Regions from separate parts of the Bacillus nitroreducens genome, predicted to be linked through region 4. Evidence: riboswitches for the same ligand, from Rfam matches in the RefSeq annotation. Region 4 holds a riboswitch; each other region holds the start of a gene.

Region 1 (5,065 bases), 1.2 Mb from region 4:
TTTCAAGGTTTGTTAATATTTTGTTCATAACTTTTGTTTAAGATATAAGTAAGGAGCAAGTTAAGGAGGAATTCATAATGGAAAACGATAAACGTTTTAATGAACTTAATCATACAGATGATCAATCCAACAACTTAGACAATGAGAATGTTTATATGGAAGAAAACAAAGAAAAACAGGAAGTCACTGAAGGAATAAGACAACACGAAGAATTACCTATTTCTTCACAGCAAGAATATAGGGAGACTTATCAGCAATCAGTGGTTTCAGAAGAAACAAAGCATCGAGCATCAAAGCCGAATAAGGAAAAAACAAACTCGAAATGGAAAAGCTTTTTAGGTATGCTTACTGCAGGCGTTCTTGGTTCGGCGTTAACACTTGGGGTTGCCCCACAAATTGATGGTCTCCAAGGGTATTTTAATTCCGAATCCACAACCTCAGAGCCGAACAAAGAAGTGATTGAGACAAATGGTCCTGTACAAATCCAACCGACATCTGTACAAGACTCTGCTACTTCTATCGCAGATATGGTGGAGGAAGCATCAAAAGGAATTGTTGGAATTACCAGTTTACAAGCCCAACAGAATCCTTTTAACAGAGGAAATGCACAGAACATCCCTGGTGGAACAGGTTCGGGAGTTATCTTCCAAAAGGAAGGCGATAAAGCTTACATTGTTACGAATAACCACGTCATTGAAAATGCTAACGAAGTAGAAGTCTCTTTATATAATGGTGAGAAAACAATGGCTAAACTAATCGGAACAGATCCATTAACCGATCTAGCCGTTTTAGAAATAGATGCAAAAAACGTTGAGGCAGTTCTCCCATTTGGAGATTCAGAAGTACTCCGCCCTGGCGATCAAGTATTTGCAATTGGTAACCCACTTGGACTTGATTTATCAAGGACGGTTACATCAGGAATCGTTAGTGCAAAGGATCGTAGTATTTCCGTTGATACCTCTGCAGGTAACTGGGAATTAAATGTTATTCAAACAGACGCTGCAATTAATCCAGGTAATAGTGGAGGTGCTTTACTAAATACACAAGGACAGGTTATCGGAATTAACAGCTTAAAAATTGCAAATAGTGGTGTTGAAGGACTAGGATTTGCAATTCCAAGTAATGATGTTGTCCCGATTATTAACAGCTTAATTGAAAGTGGAAAAATTGAGCGTCCATTTATCGGGATTGGTTTAGCGGATTTGGCCGAAATCCCAAGAATGTATTATGCTGATCTACCTGAGGATATTAAAGAGGGAGTCATTGTTACAAGCGTTGCTCAAAACTCTGCAGCAGATAAAGCTGGTTTAAAAATGACCGACGTCATCGTGAAAATTAATGACACTGAGGTAAAAAGTTCAATGGACCTACGAAAATACTTATATTCACAAGTGAAAATAGGTGATGAAATAGAATTGAGCTTTTATCGTGAAGGCAAGCTTCAAACTGCAAAACTGATTTTGACAAGTAATACCTCTGGTATAGAATAATCTCATTTTGATCCAAGCAATTGCTGCTTGGATCTTTTCCTGTTGCATGATTTCCGACAAGTTATTTGAGTCCCGACATCATTTCCCAGGAAACGACGGCAGGTAAAAGGATGTGACAGCATATGATAGATGATCGAAATTCGACCAATCTCGACAAAATGTATGAAAAAAAGCACTTGACAATTGGAATGATTTTCAAATTACTAGTGTTTTTTTAGTTCAATAGTATGATATGATAATAGTATGTCATCAAAAGGCCTTTCATTCTTAGTGCTATTAAGAATGAAAAGGGGATTTTTGATTTGAAGAAAAGAACTTGGACGTACGAGGAAATAGAGTTTTTGAAGGACAATGTCGGTCGTATGAAAATCTCTACCATTGCCAACCATCTGGAGCGAACAGAAACAGCGGTTGAGATAAAGATCAAAAGATTAGGTATTTCAAATACAAAATCTTTCACCGGCCAATTGACGATGCATGAATTAGCAACTCTATTAAAAATTGATCCAAAGTCTGTGAAACTATGGATTGATAACCATGGATTAAAGTACACCAAAAAGGCAACAAGAAACACACGCAAATTTTACTTTATTAAACCTGAAGATTTTTGGGATTGGGCAAAAGACAATAAAGAACGGGTCGATTTCTCAAAAATTGAAAAAAATGCAATAGTTCCTGAGCCAAATTGGGTAGATGGGGAACGCTCAAAAGGAAAGAGGGTCAACTATAGAGCGTGGACGACCGTTGAAATTCACACTATGATTGAGCAAGTGGCGATAGGTACTCCGTTTTCAGTAATTGGTAAAAGGTTAAACCGAAGCCCCATTAGTATCCAACGTAAGTACCAACGTTTGAATAAGGCAGTTAGATAGGCATCATAGGTAAAGAAAAAACCAAACTATACAAAAGGCAAAATTGTTGAAAAACGATGACGCAAAGCCACGGGCCTAAGGAGAATTTCTCTATGGCGGCTGGGTTGCTATAGAATGGAAGGGTTCCTTTATTTGATGACGAAAAAATACGGGAGAGTCTAGTTTGAAAAGCTAGATTCTCCCGTTTTCTTTTATTCTCTAATTTTAGGCTCTATAATATTTGTTGGGGTTTAAACAAAATTTTGTGTGCATAAAAAAACACGCAAACTCCTCATTCTTTTATACTTGAATTGTCGAGAAACAAGTCTAAAGAATGGAGTTGCGTGTATATGGATTTTACCATGATTATTCCTGGATTAAAAGGGTCTATCCTAACCAATGTTGAAGAAGTGGGCGAAGTTATCCGCCTGTACGTTGAAATGGAGCGAAAAGTACATCGCTGCCCTAAATGTAACCAAAGGACGAGTAAAATTCATGACTATCGTATACAAAAAATTCAACACTTAAAGTGGTTTGAAAGAAAAACCCAAATCTTTTATAAGCGTAGACGATATGTCTGTGAATGTGGGAAACGTTTTTCAGAGAAAAATCCTTTTGTCATGCGTTATCTACGTACCTCAATAGAATGGAATCAAGCTATATCAATTAAAGCAATTAAAGGAAAAACATTTAAGGAAACAGCTGAAATCTACGGGTGTTCATCTTCAACCATTATACGTCGATTCGATCAAATTTCACGAAGTGAAATTCGTCCGGTGGAAGAATTACCTACAGTTATAGCTATTGATGAATACAAGGGTGATACCCGCGAAGGGAAATACCAGTTAATCATTGCGAATGGGATAACAAAAGAACCGATTGATATTCTACCAAATCGTTATAAACGTACGATAAAAGACTACTTAAGAAAGCACGGATCTAGAGTGCAAATAGTCATAATGGATATGAATCATTCCTTTAAAGCAGCCGTTCAAGAGGCATTGGGTAAACCTGTTATTGTAGCTGATAGATTTCATTTTTGTCGTTACATCTATTGGGGGCTTGATGGAGTAAGACGTCGAGTGCAAAACCAATTTCATGGCTACGACCGTAAAAAGTGTAAACGTATGAAACATGTCTTTCATAAAGACTGCCAACGCTTAACTAAGGATGAGAAATGGCATTTAAATCGTTACTTGGAGATGTCGAATGAACTCAAACAAGCATATGAAATTAAAGAGGCATATCGTTCTTGGTTTTTACGTGCCAAAGAAAACGGAAAAAACAGTATCAGTTTGGTTAAAAAGGAATTGGAAGAACTATATAAGTTAATTGAGGATTCAAAGATACCTGAAATGATTAAAGCAATAAAGACCATACAAAATTGGCAAGTTGAAGTATTAAATAGCTTTGCCTATGAATATTCAAATGGGTTTTTAGAGGGAATTAATAATTCAACCAAAGTTCTAAAGAGAAATGCTTATGGATTTAGAGTTTTTGAACGCTTTAGGGCGAAGATTTTATTAACACACAAGTATAAAAGAATTGGGGTACATATTAGTTAACCGAGTTGGTGTGATTCTCCTCTATAAAAAATGATGAATGGTACCATCCATCATTTTTTATAGAGGCCACCAAGCGTAGCGCGGTAGCCTAAAACCCCAACATTTGATTTAGAACCTAATTTTAGGCACTATCGACTCACTAACTAACTCGACTATGTTGGAAGGGAAAGGCACCTATTATTTATGATTTGTTTTAATAGGCTGTACGCAATATGCTTCTCTTAGAATTACTGATCTAACGAATCTCGATCCATAGATTGAACACCTTTCATAATTTGGAACGCAAAACCGACACATACTAGAATAATACTTACAGTCAGAAAATAGGCTAAAAACATGTAAGCTCACCTCAATGTATTATTGTTTATTCTATTTATACTTTTAGTATAGGGGGAACCTTCATGTTTGACTGTGATTTACATCACACAAGTGCATATTTTTCAGATTTTTCCTCAATTAAAATGGAATCAATTCACGTTGTAGTTCTTATTTAATTATGATATATTTTTTTAGATACAATTGCGTGTTCAAAAGGATCACGTGACAAAAACGGCACGGCTTATCTTGTCGACACTAGCACATCCTGTGCGTTGAAAGTTCGAGTCGGTGTAGTGGACTTTTGAACTTTCGATACAATTTGAGATAACGGAAGGGAAATTCACATGAACTATATAGATGAAGTTCAAAAAAGAAGAACATTTGCCATCATTTCCCACCCTGATGCAGGGAAAACGACGATGACAGAAAAATTACTTCTTTTTGGTAATGTAATACGTGAAGCGGGTACGGTAAAAGGTAAGAAATCAGGGAAATTTGCTGCTTCTGACTGGATGGAAATTGAAAAGCAGCGTGGAATCTCGGTTACATCAAGTGTCATGAGTTTCCCGTATGACAAATTCTATGTCAATATTCTTGATACACCAGGGCACGAGGATTTTAGTGAAGATACCTATCGTACATTAACAGCTGTAGATAGTGTTGTGATGATTATTGACTCTACTAAAGGAGTCGAGCCACAAACGATTAAGCTCTTTAAGGTTTGTCGCATGCGTGGGATTCCGATTTTCACGTTTATTAATAAACTTGACCGTGAAGGTAAGGATCCATTAGATCTTTTAGCGGAAATTGAAGAGGTTCTTGGAATTGAATCATATCCAAT
Region 2 (5,065 bases), 820 kb from region 4:
ACCGCGGACAAATCATGCGTTTGCATGAAAGAAAATGTTTCTGAGTTAGCTCTCCTAGACCAAATATAGTGGACGCATGTAAGAGAAGTCTATGAGAGCAGATAAATATGATATTGGTGAGAAGTTAGTAGAGTGGTAGAAAACTTCTACATCATAATCTTTAGAGATAATAAAAAGAAACATCCAGACACAATTTTAAGTATCTGGATGTTCTCAACTAAAAGGTATACTAGTATATCAATAAAACAAATAATAAGCCTAGCTTCAACTAATCTTACAATTTAAAACTACCAACTAGTTCATTTAATTCTTCAGAAACGATAGATAAATCTTTTGAACTCTTTGCGATTTCTTCCATGATCGAGCTTGTCTGTTGTGTTGATGCGGATGTTTGTTCCACACCAGCAGCTGATTCTTCGGAGATAGAAGCAATTTCTTGAATGGTTGCACTGATCTCTTGGCTATCATTTGACATTGTCGCTAAGTTCGAGGTGATTATTTGGATATTTGATACCATTTCGCCGATCGCTCTATCGATTTCAGCAAAGGTATCTCCAGTCGTCTTAACCTGAGTAGCTCCCTTTGCCACTTCTTCATAACCTAATTGAAGAGACTGAACAACATTCGTTGATTCTCGTTGAATACTCGCGACAATTTCTGTAATGTCTGACACAGAAACAGATACTTGTTCAGCCAGTTTTCTTACTTCATCCGCCACTACTGCAAAACCACGGCCGTGTTCACCTGCTCTAGCTGCTTCAATTGCTGCATTTAAGGCAAGTAAGTTGGTCTGGTCTGCAATATCATTTATCACAGATACTAGCTTGGATATGTCTTGTGATTGACTATCTAATCCTTTTACTTTTTCTACAGATTCTTGCACAATTTTGTCAATAGTTGCCATTTGTTGAACAGATAACTCCATTAATTGGCTGCCCTCTTCAGACATTTTTTGTACATTATTCGAAGTATCATAGATTTGCTCACCTTTTGAGTTTGCTTCTTGCATCTTCGAAGTAAAGTTTTCCATGGTAGATGCGAGGGTAGAAGAGCTATCGGCAAGAGTTTCTGCACCCCTAGCCATTTCTTGCATCGTAACTGCAATCTGTTCTGAGCCTGCTTTTACTTCACTAGCGGATTGTGCTAATTCTTCACTTTGGCTTGTGACGGTTTCTGACACACCATTTATTTTTCGTAATAGATTTCTAGTATTGTCCATACCCTCATTCGTAGCGTGAATCAATTGTCCCACTTCATCTTTCAGGTTCGTATGTAGGGGTTCTTGGCTTAGATCTCCCTTTGCTACTAATTTCATTTGATCCATTACTTTGATGATTGGTCTTGAAATAAGCGTAGAGGTAATCAACGCTGCGGCTATACTAACTAATACAACCAAAGCGGATACGACTGCTGCCGTGAAAAGGGTTCTTTCTCCAGTTTCTACAACCTCTTTTTCTGTCTGAATAATGGTTTCTTGACTTTTTAGCGCCAAATCTTCATATCCAGCCATAATTTCGCGAACTTCAGCATCGCTTTTTGCTAAATTTTCACGGGCCAACTCTGCATTACCACTGTCATACACATCAAATACTTCTGCTGCCACATATTGACGCCAAGCCACAGTTCTTTTAATAAGACTATCGAATTCCTCGGAAGCACCAATCTCCCTTACAGTCGCTTCATGTCGTTTTCCTTCTTCTGTATAGGCATTAAAACGGTCTTTATAATCTCCACCATATAAGACATAACCACGTGCTGTTGAAATTCGGTTCGCCATCGTACGAGCCATTTGTTCATTCGCAATCAGAATAGGAAGCTCTTCCTGTGCAATTATTCTCGCCTGCTCATTACTTTTAGAGATACTTATGTAAATATAAGCTGTAAATAGAACCATAAGTAAAATAACTAAGGAAAAACCAAATAATATTTTCATTTTTATACTTTTTAAATTTAATCGTTTCATTGTTACACTCCAATTTCGTAAAGTTAATATTTTATGTGCTACATTATTTTCACAAAAAAGCCTACATGCTTTTATATGTAATGCCACTTAAGTGTAGATTAAGCGAGGACTAAGGACTTTAAAGGAGACGGTTTACCTAATAAGTAACCTTGTACATAATTAATTCCAATTGTACGAACTAGTTTTAAATCCTCTTCCGTTTCTATACCTTCAATAATGACGGTGCAATTAAATGCATCGCATAATTTCTTGGCAGACCTAATTAGCTCCACTTTCTTTTGACAAACTGAAAGGTCTTTTGCAAAATAACGATCCAATTTTAAGTAATGTGGTTCTAATTCAATAAAACTTTTTATATCAGAATATCCACTACCAGCATCATCAAGTGCAATTTGGAAACCTAATTTTTTCAGGAACGTTATTCTTTTCATAAAGATAGTAAAATCTTGTATTTTTTCGGATTCTGATATCTCTAGTACAATTTCTTGCTCTCTTACATCGTGGTCTTTTACTAGATTCACAATGAGAGGTAGGAAGGATTTATTTAAGATAGTTGAAGGTAAAATATTTAAAAAAAGTTTTCCCTCTTTTGATGTGTAACCGTTGGAACAATATGTGTTAACTGCGTTTCGAATAGACAAACAGTCGAATTCATAGAGTTGTCCAGATTCTTTCGCCATTCTAAAAATAGATACAGGATTTGGCAGTACCTTTGACCGAATCAATGCCTCAAAACCGATTGGTTTAAGCTTATTTATATTTAAAATGGGCTGAAACACATGATAAAGTTCATTAGCCATTAACATTTAAAAATGACACCCCCCTATATATTTTTTCTGCGTTATGGCTGCTTTGGATGTAGATTAAGATAGGTATTTTCAAAACGGCACTAATTAGCGTTAGTTTTGTGGTTGTGAATAAAGTGCTATGTAGAAGGAAAAATGACTCATAGTATTTTTCGATAAAGCGTTAAAATATTGAGATATTTCCCTTCGAACGCGTATGCACCTCCAATTTTTGGCAATAAAAAAGAACCTGAAGAAAATTCAGATTCATCAATTTGAATACTTTCTTCTGGCAACCAGGCGACCATAGCATTTTCCCTTAGGCCCTTAGCTTTGCGTCCTTACCTTTCGATAAGTTTGCCTTTTTCAATTTAGTTACTAGTTCTAATGCACTACAGTTTTTTATATTTTAACTAAACCTCGACATTTTAACAAGTGATTCGACAAAGTTCTACAAATACCAAAATTATCCGATTATTCTTTAGATGATAAAGGTATCGTTTTAAGAATCAGGTAGGGAATAGAGGATGCCAGCAAGCACTCAAGGACAAATTGCGATTGTACAACATAAAAAGTGTCTCCGAGCGAGTATATAGCCGACAAATCAAGCATCAAATGGAAAAGAAAAGACCTGGAATCAAGTTATCACAGACAAATCGAAGTATACTCAACACCACGAAAAAAATGTCTCCGAGCCAAACGCTCGCAGACAAAATAATAGTAGAGACACATAAAAACTCAAATCTACTTCCAAATAAAAAATGGGACAGTAAATCTGCCCCATTTCAAGTAACCTTAATTCTTAGTAGTTCTCTACAAAATCTTTCAACACATGAACAGACTGCACGCAGTCGCTTAAAGATGTCCATTCGGCTGGGTTATGGCTGATTCCATCTTTGCTTTGGACGAAGATCATTGCAACGGGTAAGACATGACCGACGATCATCGAGTCGTGGCCAGCACCACTTGGTAGGTACACAGGTTCAATACCTTGAGCGACAACTGACTTTTCAATCTTTTTCTGCATGTCTTCACTGATTGGAACAGGTGCTTCACGGATTGTCTCTTCATAATGAAGTTCAATTCCGTGGGCCGCGGATACAGATTTAGCCTTCTCGATCACCATGTCAACGAGTTGATCTCTTGTTTCCTTTTTAATATCACGAATGTCAACGGAGAGCTGAACTTCGCCAGGAATGACATTCACTCCGTTTGGAAGAACTTCGATTTTTCCAACCGTTGCAACTGCTGACGAACTTACTTGTGCTGGAAGGGATGCAACCTCATGGATGAACTGTCCAGCTGCAACTAATGCATCCTGGCGGTCGTTCATTGGCGTGTTGCCCGCATGTCCCGCACGACCTGTAAACGTCAATTTCAACCAACAAGGTCCAGCGATTCCAGTCACAATTCCGACGGGGACGCCTGCTTTCTCCAATCGTTTTCCTTGTTCAATATGGATTTCCACAAATGCCTCAAGCTTTGATAAATCCCTTTTTGATGCGAAAAATTCATCGACAGAAAGCCCAATATCTTCTATCACCTTTGTGAAAGAATCACCATTGATGTCCTTTTTCGGAAGATATTCTTCCCTGGTTGCTTCACCAATCATCGATTGACTGCCACTAAAGCCACCATTAAAACGAGCTCCCTCTTCATCTGAAAAAATAACAACCTCAAATGGGCGTTCTGGCACATAGCCTGTTTGTTTCCATGCTTCAGCTACCTCAAGGGCTGCAAGTACACCGAGTGGTCCGTCAAAATGCCCGCCATTCGGAACACTATCGACATGGGAACCAGATAGAAGTGCTGGTAGATTTGGATTTTTACCTTCCTTACGACCAAATACATTTCCTGCACCGTCTTGGGTTACGGTCAGACCAGCTTCTGTCATCCACTTTTTCACCAAGTCTTTTGCAGCTTTTTCTTCTTTGGAAAACCCGATACGATGTGAGCCGTTATCAGCCGTTCGCCCAATTTCCGAAAGTGCTGCAAGACGAGAGGCGAGACGCTCACCACTGACGCCATTCTTGTCCAACGAAAGATCATAATCCGAAATCAACTTTTCTAATAAGTTCAATGTAGGTCGCTCCTTTTTTGTTTTTTCTCATTCTACCACAAGCGGGGGATATTATTGTACAAAAATATAGAAAATTAAACACGAACGAATGTTCTTATTTTGCTGGTAATCTATTAACTGAAATGTTAAAATAGGGATACAGTTACCTAAGCGGGTGGGCGGTTAGCCACTTCCTTGAGAAGGGGGGTGGTTAGATGACGGCATATGAATCAATGTCAATGGCACTTCAATCGAATC
Region 3 (5,065 bases), 1.9 Mb from region 4:
GAAGATGGCTGTGCCGCAGTACCTGAGGATATGGTAATGGAACTGATGAAAAAGGTGGAACAAGTCACTCAAAATTCGAAAGCGGAAAAAGCCGTTGAACTCATCAAACAAATTGATGATAAAGTGATTATTTTTACCGAATATCGAGCGACTCAAATGTACTTACAATGGTTCCTCCAGCAAAATGGAATTTCGTCTGTTCCATTTAGAGGTGGATTCAAACGCGGGAAAAAGGATTGGATGAGGGAATTGTTTAAAGGGAAATTCCAAGTACTTATTGCTACTGAAGCCGGCGGCGAAGGAATTAACCTCCAATTCTGTAATCATATTATCAATTATGACCTCCCTTGGAATCCAATGAGGCTAGAGCAACGAATCGGGCGCATACATCGTCTTGGTCAAGAAAAAGATGTTCACATTTATAACTTTGCGACGAAGAATACAGTGGAAGAACATATCCTGAAATTGTTATATGAAAAAATCAACCTGTTCGAACGTGTCATTGGCCAACTTGATGATATCTTAACAAGACTTGACCTTGGAAATATCGAGGATCACATCCAGGACATTATGCTTCGTTCACGGAGCGAAGGTGAAATGAAAATTAAGATGGAGAATTTAACTTCTATTTTAAGTTTTGAAGAAGGAAACGGCGGTGAACAACATGCAGCAACAGGAAATCGTTAATTTTCTTGAAAAATATTTTGTATCTAACCATTGTGAAATTCTCGAACGACAACCAGGATACATGACAGTTCAATTAACGGTTGATTTAGATAAACTACTGATGAATCGTCCCTTCTATTGGACGTTTGTGGAAAAAACAGGTGGAACACCGAATCCAATGAAACTTACATTAATTACGGATCGGGATGAAACACCTGACAATGTAAAAGGTGACTTCATTCATTTTGGGGCACCCCGCTTGCATCAAATTTTTGAATCGACCAAAAAACTTGCAAGCTATATACGGTTATATCAACAAAGACCAACTGGTGCACTGGGCAACACCCCTCTTTATCCATGGCTTGGGTTAAATGTAAAAATATCGTACAAATGTGACCGTAAACGAGATGTGTTAATGTCACTTGGTTTGCAACTCATCAATGGAATGATTGTCGAGGACTTTCAAGAAAAGCTTGAGAAGTTGCCTCTCACTCCGAAAATTCCTGATCTTACGTATACAATTGCACCACTTGTAAAACCACAAAGTGGAATCAATCGCCTCCAGCAATATGTAAGAGGCTTTGTGGAAACACAAGATCACACCTGGGCTGAGGAAGCGAGACAACGTTGGAACGAAGATTTAAACCTGTTAGATTCTTTTTATGAAGGAATCGATGAAAAACCCGAGAGTTATGAAATTGAAAAAGAAGCGTTAAAAGAGCAATACGAACCGAAAGTAATTGTCGAGATTATCAATGGTGGATTGTTTTATCTTTGTCAAAATACGATGTAATTTAGACCTATCCTCATATTTGGGGGTAGGTTGCATTTTTTTGAGGGTGTTTTATAAGAAATCGTTCGACAATTCCCTTACATTTTTATGGTAATTTTACAAAATGGAACAACCAATTATCATATAAGTTAACTGTATTTATTTTTCAATTAACAAATAATAGGTCTTTTTTCCTGTTATCCGAGTTTATTCTACATAAACATTGTAAAACGGTCATTAATCACCAAATCGAACTGGTTATTTTGTATCTTTTTTAAATATTTTGACGTCGACAGTTTTTTACAAATAACAGATATTTTATGCTTTATACTTCTAAATGTACTACTAAGGTTCTATACATAGATGGATTACATACTAGGATATTCAGCACTGTATGAACAGTCAAAGGCAAACCTACTGAAAAGTAGGGACGCAAAGTCACAGGTCTAAGGTTGGTTATTTGAACTATGACGGCTGGGTTGCCTGGAATACTAATTGTATTTTGGGAGGAAATGAAATGGTAAATGATGTACAAAACAGGAATGAGCAATTAGATCAAGAATGGATCGACCTTATTTTAGAAGCAGTGGAGTTAGGAATAAGCGTCCAAGATATTCAAAATTTCCTCCAAACGAAAACAGCATAACAGACTTAATCGAAACAAATCAAACATCCTTTAGATACTGTGGGTTGAAACCATGGGGAGGACAGTGAACTCGGATGACACCGAGTTCTTTTTATTTTTTGTTCTTATTATAAACCATTTCTTCATTATATGTTATAATGGTAAGAGAAGGAAGGTGAGAAACAATGATTGGTCAACGTATAAAAACATATCGCTTACAAAAACAACTTTCACTATCTGAACTTGCAGATCGTGCTGGAGTTGCCAAATCATACTTAAGCTCAATCGAACGGAATCTCCAATCAAACCCTTCTATCCAGTTTCTTGAAAAAATATCTGCCGTACTAGGCGTAACTGTTAACGAATTACTCCACGAACAATCAGAACCTGACAATGTAGAACTAGATTCTGAATGGACCAAACTCGTGCGCGAGGCCATGAAATCAGGAGTTTCCAAAGAAGAATTTCGATCATTCTTGGAATTTAATAAATGGAAAATGAATAATAAATAAAAAATGCTTCGGCCAATGGCGCCTGAAGCATTTTTTATATTTCAATTTTGGGTTCTATTTCAGATTTAGACATTCTTTTGTATACAATTATTGTATTAATCATTAAAATTACTAAAAAATATGTACCATAGATTGCAACGGACATCCATTTATTATTACTTAGATTCGCGCCAGCAATTGAGAGAATAATAATATTTGGTAATTCCCCTAAAGTGGAGGCTGTTACAAAGATCAAAATGTTAACCATACTTAGTCCACAAACAATATTAACCACTGGAGACGGGATAATCGGAATCAGCCTCGAAAGTAAAATTGCAATAAAGGAGTTTTTTTCAAAAAAAACCTCATACTCTTTTACTTTAGGATATTTTTTAAGTTTATTTTGAGCAGATTCCCTAAATCCATATCTAATCAATAAAAACATAATTATTGTCCCCAACATAGCGCCTATTATAGATATTAATATTCCATATAAAACCCCAAATGCAGCAGCAACTAGGCTTGCTAATACTGGAAATGGAATAACCGGAAAGAATACACAAATAAAAACTAATAGAATACTTACTACTATTGAAGTAATTCCACTCTTTTCAACAAATGGTAGCAATATATCCTTCTGTGTTATACCAACAAGTATAATCAAACATGCCACAACAATTGCAACTATCTTTATTACCATATTTTTCCTTCCTAATAGGACTCTATTTATACATATTTTGAAAACGAAGAATTTTCTTTAACATTATTATATTTTGCTATATTTGTATAGTTACAAATGGGTTGGAGTTTTTCCGCTTCGGTTGTTCTAATACTAGTGATATCCTTATTGCATATAGGGCAAAGCCAAACACCTAACTTGCTGCTACTAATAGATGGCTGAAAGCATTTTGGACAGTTTTTTTTTACATTGGAATTCCTCCAATATTAGATAATTTGGGAAATCCAATAGCCATGGAGGAAAAAGACATATGTATATAACGCAGTGGCTCTATAGGATATTGAGCGTATTAGTTTGTTTACTGGAAATCGAATAATTATGAGTGCAATTAATAATAATGAGAGTATCAGTTTAATTGATAAAAATAAAAATGGGTGTATTTCATAAATGTTATGCATCAACGGGTTAGCTTCCGATATATGGCCGCCAAGAATACCAAAATGAGTGGCAATGGCGTCCAATATATTTAAGATTGCAAGTGATATGAAAAGCTGTTTCATAGTTGATTCCACTCCAAATAAAAAATAAAGCTCAATGCTTTTCATATATAGAAGGTTTATATCTAAGAAAAACCTTGATTTTTTGAACCAAGGTTTGAATTTAATATTTCTTGTTCATTCTTCTTTTGAAGAGAATGAATATAATACCTAAAGTAATGATACTCAATCCAGTAAGGAAATAGTTAAAGTAACTAGTTGCAGTTTTAGGAAGTTCGTTGCTAGTACTTTCTTTTGATTCACTTAATCCATTTGCAACAAAAATAAAAGCAACAGAAGTAGATTTTCTTTTTACCTCATTACTTACCTCACTAGGTATCTCAACAGTAAATAGCAGTTCATCCTTCCTATGACTTAAGAGCTCACCTAAATCAAGTTTACCTAGATTTTTTAATCTACCCTCATAGATATCTATATTCTTTTCAGAAACCTTAATTGATAGTTTATCAAATAAAATCTGATCTCCAACTTCTTTAATTGCACTAAGTGAATAATTAAAGTCAACATTGCCATCATTCAAAACTTGTATGCTTTTTGAAACTTTATCTCCTGGTGCCATATTGTTGAAAGTAATAAAGCTTTTGGCTGGATTTGTAGACAGTGCTATTACATCTGAGGTTGGCATAGCACTTGTTTGATAGATTGGTAAATAAATTGCTGATAATAATCCAATACAGAGAATTCCAAAAACATAAAGTTTAATATATTTCATTAATGCACCTTCTTTTGTTATGAGGTGTAATTTAAGAATAGACCGCTGTGATTGCGGTCTACCCTTAAAGTATAAAATTAGTTATTGTTCTTGTGAGAATACAGTTTTAAATTCATATACTGGTGAAATATCTTTAATGTCATTATTATCAAATGTTTGATTTTTATCGTCTAAGAGCGTTACTGTGAAGCCTAATTCTAATGCTTGACCAGCCGGTAAAACGATTTTAGTTGGTCCAACTCCAGCACTTGAATACATATCTTTTAAACTACCAACATAAACATCGGTAACCGATACATTCACAGGAGTTCCGTCTACATTGACACTATATTTAAAATCAAGTGCAACTTGTCTTATAAAGGCTTCCGCATATTGTATTCCCCTTGCAAGTTCCTTTCGAAAATCGGATCCAAAACCAGTTGCATTTATTTCCCTATTAAAATAGTCACTGGCTGCCTTATTTAAAGCCATATGTGCATTTTCATCTAATGCTACTCCACCCGTTTCATATACCATAACAGAAACTAATGCTTGTTCTGCAAACATTGCAGCTTCATCACCTG
Region 4 (5,065 bases):
AATGGCGTACGTATGTGGCATTTGAAAGACAAACAAAATTAAAAAGAGCACGATGGGAACTTTATGATCGATAGGTGCAACAGCAGCCCATCCCATTAATGGTGAAACGGCGCCTGATACACTACCAATCACTGTGTTGCTGACAAATTTGCGCTTTGACCACATCGTGTATAACACAACATACGTAAACCAACCGATGAATGTATAAAAGACAGCTTCAAATGTTGTAAACAACAAGAATAGGAATCCTAAAATGGTACAGGTGATTCCTAAAAACAACACAAATTTCATAGAAAAATGACCTGTTACAGTTGGACGTTTTTTCGTCCGTTCCATAACCGTATCAATATCTACATCGTACCAGTTATTAATTATAAGAGCTCCCGCTATAACTAGCGTACTGCCCAACATTGTATATACAAACAATCCCACATTTTCCTGAAACGATGCACCCGAAAAATAAATAGCTAACCAAAATCCTGAAAACACGGGTAGAACATTTGCAAGTAATACTCCTGCCTTAAATAGGGACTTAAGATCAGCTATGAGGGACGTTTTTTGTAGATGTAATTCTGCTTTCATTCGAATCCTCTTTCCTGCTTTAGTTACAAGAACAAAATGTATCAAATATACTATACCATTTTTCTAGCTAATAGGATAAGGAAACCACTTTTTAACCTACTTTATTCACAATATAGTAATAATTTAACAATATCTTTTTTATAAAATCCGAAACCAATCCCCGCTTACAACGTATATAAGGTACAAGGTTAGGAAGGTGGTTTACAAGAGATTTCCCATTAAAAATAAGGTATAATATAAAATAATAATTAATGGAGGTACACAGTTTTATGAAAAAGATTTTTGCAGCATTACTTGCTCTAACGCTCATTCTTTCCCCCCTTGGGAACTTTGTTTTTCAAGACAACACAACAACCGTTGAAGCACGAGGGTACAAGTCAGGTAAAAAAGGATTCAACAGTAATATAGGAAATAAAAATAAATCAAACTTCCAGCAGCAGCAGAAAAAAGAGGACACTAATGTGACAAACAAGTCCACTACGAATACAACTCCTAAGGGTGGTCTTATGTCTGGTGGTTTAATGAAAGGTCTTATGCTAGGTGGACTGGCAGGTTTCCTATTCGGTGGCCTTTTAGGCGGAATGGGTATGCTTGGTTCTTTCTTAGGACTAATGATTAACATTCTTGCTATATACGTTCTAATTGCTGTAATCCGTAAAATTTTTGTAATGATTAAAGACCGTAAGAAAAAAGAGGCCGACCCATGGCAACGCTAATTCTGTCTGAGCAAGAAATAATTAATGCAGTATGTGTGTATACAGGCTTAAAAAAGCAAGTTAAGCCTGAAGAAGTTGAGGTAGAGCTCATGTATGATGATGATTATGGCTTCTCAGCAGAGGTGTATGTGAACGATCGGAAACAAGTCCTAATCATGGCGAACTTGATTGAAGCTATTCGTCTATGGCTTGGGGAATTCCTTAACCGAGATCCTTATGCAGGAATCAAGCTTATCTTAGACGACGAGGAAGGCATCATTGCACACATTAACGAGTAACGGTTTTAAGAGAATTAAAGCTCATCCAAATGGATGAGCTTTTTTCACTTTGCCACAACAATCTTGTTTTTGCCGCTTTCTTTTGCCACATAAAGCGCCTGGTCTGCTGCTTTTTTTATTGAATCTACTGTGTTTCCATTATATGGATAGACCCCAACTCCAGCACTTATCGAAACTTTTATACTTTCACCTTCAATATTAACAGGATGTTCATTATAATACTTTTTTAGGGTTGAGTATATTTCATCTACGCACGTATCTATCTGCGTCTTAATCAAAATCATGAACTCGTCACCCGCATAACGATAGCCCTCAATCTTATCATTACAAATCGTTTTTATTCCGTCAGCTAGTACCTTCAAATATAAATCTCCGACATCATGTCCGAAGCGATCATTTACCTGTTTCAAATCATCAGAATCGAGCATCATGACTGTAATTTCTTTATTTCCACCCTGAATCAACTCTGCTAAATCTTCATGGAAAGCACGGTGATTTTTTAATCCAGTTAGTTCATCGGTTCGAGACATGATGTAAATTTTCTCATATAAGCGTGCTGTTTGAATTGAGTTGATTACCTGTGCACCGATCATTTGTAAAAGCTCCTCATGCTCCTTCCGATACGCAAAATCCTTAAAGCTCTGGGTTGAGATGACACCTTTTACTTGATCATCGATGATAACAGGTACAAAAAGACAGGAGCTCGTATCTTCATCTCCGTCTCCCATTTTCGTATTATATTCAACGTTCTGATTCAGGTTTTTGAGATGTATGATTTCTCTGGTTTTAATGACTTTTGACGTGTAGTTCTCACCAAAATCTACGATACTTGGAGGTGCTGGTACGCCATTATCCATTATAAAAATAAATCGAATATGTGCATCACCAGGATTATGTAAGGCTATATAAAATGCATCAGTTGGCATAACACGTGAAACCATCTCATAGGACTTTTGAAGAAGAACACTTTCATCAAGTGTTTTACTGCAGATTTGAGCAAAATCATGAAGGATACGGTAATGTTTGTTCATCCAAGACATATTTTCCATTTGTACGTTCATTTGTTGGAGTTGAAATATAAGCGCATTCAAAACTTCTTTTTCCTTTTGGTCTTTACAAGAAGCAATAAAATAATCGCGAATCTCATTAGATATTAGATCTTTCTCAGAACCTACCATTTCAATAAGCTCACTCAGTTTTTTCAATATGTTCAGATTCTGGATTGTCTTTTCCATTTAATCACTTCCAAAAATCTATTAATATAGTAGAAACCAATCAGCAATAGGTAAAAAAAAATGATTAATCAATAACCGATTAATCAACGTACATACGATACGAGTTATACTCGGCAACTGGCTGGCATGTCCTGATTTATTAATGGACTTAGCCCCTATAGTTTTGCGTCTTCATCTTTCAATGAATTTGCCCTTACTTTATTAAATTATCCAACTAAAGGAAAAATTTTAAATTATACCATAATTATATTTGTATTTATCTTATTGGTCAATGAGATTAACCTAATAAATTGCTAAAATTGTGAATTATTTCCTATTTCTATTGTCCTATAAACTTAAACCAGATTCAACTACAATTTTTATAGTTTGACAAGCCATGAATGTTATTGAATTTCTCGCCGATTCGTGTATAATTATGCCGGATTGCACTAAAACTCTACCTTAATAGAAAGAAGGGGGTTACTTATGAACAGTACACCTATTATCCAATTTAAAAATGTAACTAAGCAATACGACAATGACCCCGCTGTCCTTGACAATGTTAGCTTTGAAATAGAAAGAGGAAAATTTTATACCCTTCTAGGTCCTTCTGGATGTGGAAAGACAACGATTCTACGTTTAATTGCAGGATTTATCGAACCATCTGAGGGCGAGGTTTTTTTTAATGGAAAAAAAGTAAATACAACTCCTGCCAATAAGCGTCAAGTAAATACAGTATTTCAAGATTATGCCTTGTTTCCACATCTTAATGTGTATGAAAACGTTGCTTTTGGTTTACGTATAAAAAAGATGAAGCAATCTGAAATTGATAAAAAAGTGAAAGAAGCCTTAAGTTTCGTCAATCTTAGTGGCTATGAAAATCGCGAAATAAAAGAAATGTCTGGTGGTCAAAGACAACGTGTTGCAATTGCACGTGCGATTGTAAATGAACCAGAAATTATTTTACTGGATGAACCATTATCTGCACTTGATTTAAAGCTACGTACCGAAATGCAGTATGAACTTCGCGACCTTCAGAAGCGCTTGGGCATTACCTTCATCTTCGTTACACATGACCAAGAAGAAGCACTTGCAATGTCTGATGAGATTTTTGTCCTAAATGAAGGAAAAATTCAGCAAAGTGGTACCCCAATTGATATATATGACGAACCAATTAACCGCTTTGTTGCAGACTTTATTGGAGAATCCAATATCGTGAAAGGGAAAATGCATCGAGATTTTCTCGTTGAATTCGTTGGAAAAACATTTGAGTGTGTAGACCAAGGTTTTTCTGAAAATGAACCGGTTGAGATTGTCATTCGCCCAGAGGATTTACAAATCACTTCTGTTGAAAAAGGAAAACTACGTGTGGTCGTGGATTCTCAGTTATTCAGAGGCGTTCATTATGAAATTTGTGGCTTTGATAAGGACGGGAATGAGTGGCTTGTTCATTCTACGAAAAAGGCAAAAGTCGGCGATGAAATTGGTCTTTATTTTGATCCAGAAGCTATTCATGTTATGGGTATTGGTGAAACAGAAGAAGAGTATGATCGTCGATTAGAAGCATACGTGGACGGGGAAAGCCATGGAAAATAAGCTCACTCGTAACCTTTATGTCATCCCTTACGCTTTATGGATTCTGCTATTTGTCATTGCACCCATTACACTTATTCTCTATTATTCATTTTTTGATATAGAGGGTAATTTGTCATTAGTTAATTACAAAACGTTTTTTACACCTATTTACCTAAAAATGACACTGAGCTCTTTTTGGTATGCATTTTTAATTACAGCTGTGACGTTATTGGTCGCATACCCTACTGCTTACTTGATTACAAGAACGAAGCATAAGCATTTTTGGTTGCTGTTAATTATTGCTCCTTCTTGGATGAATCTTCTCTTAAAAGCTTATGCCTTTATCGGTATATTTGGGGCACACGGAACTGCCAACGCATTACTTGAAGTGTTTGGTATAGGCTCAAAACAATTACTATTTACAGACTTTAGTTTCGTGTTTGTATCAGTTTATATTTTTATACCATTCATGATTTTACCAATTTTTAATTCATTAAATGAGTTAAACCCTAGTTTACTTGATGCGGCAAGAGATCTTGGTGCATCAAAATGGACAACCTTTCGTCGTGTCGTATTTCCCCTAACCATTCAAGGGGTAAAATCAGGTTGTCAAATCGTATTTATTCCTGCTCTATCTTTGTTTATGTTAACTCGATTAATTGCAGGTAACAAAGTTATTACACTTGGTACTGCTATTGAA

Evidence for each region. A riboswitch is a leader RNA that binds a small molecule or an ion and turns the genes downstream of it on or off. The one in region 4 is predicted to bind cyclic di-GMP.
Region 1: it holds a riboswitch for cyclic di-GMP, as region 4 does, so the genes downstream of both, ACWPVE_RS12585 (ISL3 family transposase) here and ACWPVE_RS06785 (sensor domain-containing diguanylate cyclase) in region 4, are expected to answer to the same signal.
Region 2: it holds a riboswitch for cyclic di-GMP, as region 4 does, so the genes downstream of both, ACWPVE_RS10860 (EAL domain-containing protein) here and ACWPVE_RS06785 (sensor domain-containing diguanylate cyclase) in region 4, are expected to answer to the same signal.
Region 3: it holds a riboswitch for cyclic di-GMP, as region 4 does, so the genes downstream of both, ACWPVE_RS16090 (anti-repressor SinI family protein) here and ACWPVE_RS06785 (sensor domain-containing diguanylate cyclase) in region 4, are expected to answer to the same signal.

Annotation. Positions count from the first base shown of each region.
Region 1 covers NZ_CAXHYI020000003.1:1,817,061-1,822,125, forward strand. Annotated here, with positions in the region: gene ACWPVE_RS12575 (S1C family serine protease) at 78-1,490, shown strand; gene ACWPVE_RS12580 (DNA-binding protein) at 1,793-2,362, shown strand; cyclic di-GMP riboswitch class I at 2,389-2,474, shown strand; gene ACWPVE_RS12585 (ISL3 family transposase) at 2,686-3,906, shown strand; gene ACWPVE_RS12590 (peptide chain release factor 3) at 4,569-5,065, shown strand, end outside.
Region 2 covers NZ_CAXHYI020000003.1:1,447,437-1,452,501, forward strand. Annotated here, with positions in the region: gene ACWPVE_RS10850 (methyl-accepting chemotaxis protein) at 275-1,219, opposite strand; partial or broken gene ACWPVE_RS10855 (methyl-accepting chemotaxis protein) at 1,244-1,963, opposite strand; gene ACWPVE_RS10860 (EAL domain-containing protein) at 2,062-2,769, opposite strand; cyclic di-GMP riboswitch class I at 3,037-3,120, opposite strand; gene ACWPVE_RS10865 (M20 family metallo-hydrolase) at 3,551-4,828, opposite strand.
Region 3 covers NZ_CAXHYI020000003.1:2,514,215-2,519,279, reverse strand. Annotated here, with positions in the region: gene ACWPVE_RS16100 (DEAD/DEAH box helicase) at 1-687, shown strand, start outside; gene ACWPVE_RS16095 (YqhG family protein) at 665-1,459, shown strand; cyclic di-GMP riboswitch class I at 1,836-1,925, shown strand; gene ACWPVE_RS16090 (anti-repressor SinI family protein) at 1,956-2,084, shown strand; gene ACWPVE_RS16085 (helix-turn-helix domain-containing protein) at 2,249-2,575, shown strand; gene ACWPVE_RS16080 (TVP38/TMEM64 family protein) at 2,610-3,254, opposite strand; gene ACWPVE_RS16075 (DUF5658 family protein) at 3,500-3,793, opposite strand; gene ACWPVE_RS16070 (LPXTG cell wall anchor domain-containing protein) at 3,894-4,502, opposite strand; gene ACWPVE_RS16065 (TasA family protein) at 4,584-5,065, opposite strand, start outside.
Region 4 covers NZ_CAXHYI020000003.1:623,622-628,686, forward strand. Annotated here, with positions in the region: gene cyoE (heme o synthase) at 1-582, opposite strand, end outside; gene ACWPVE_RS06775 (hypothetical protein) at 852-1,298, shown strand; gene ACWPVE_RS06780 (YxcD family protein) at 1,286-1,576, shown strand; gene ACWPVE_RS06785 (sensor domain-containing diguanylate cyclase) at 1,621-2,811, opposite strand; cyclic di-GMP riboswitch class I at 2,921-3,013, opposite strand; gene ACWPVE_RS06790 (ABC transporter ATP-binding protein) at 3,277-4,386, shown strand; gene ACWPVE_RS06795 (ABC transporter permease) at 4,376-5,065, shown strand, end outside.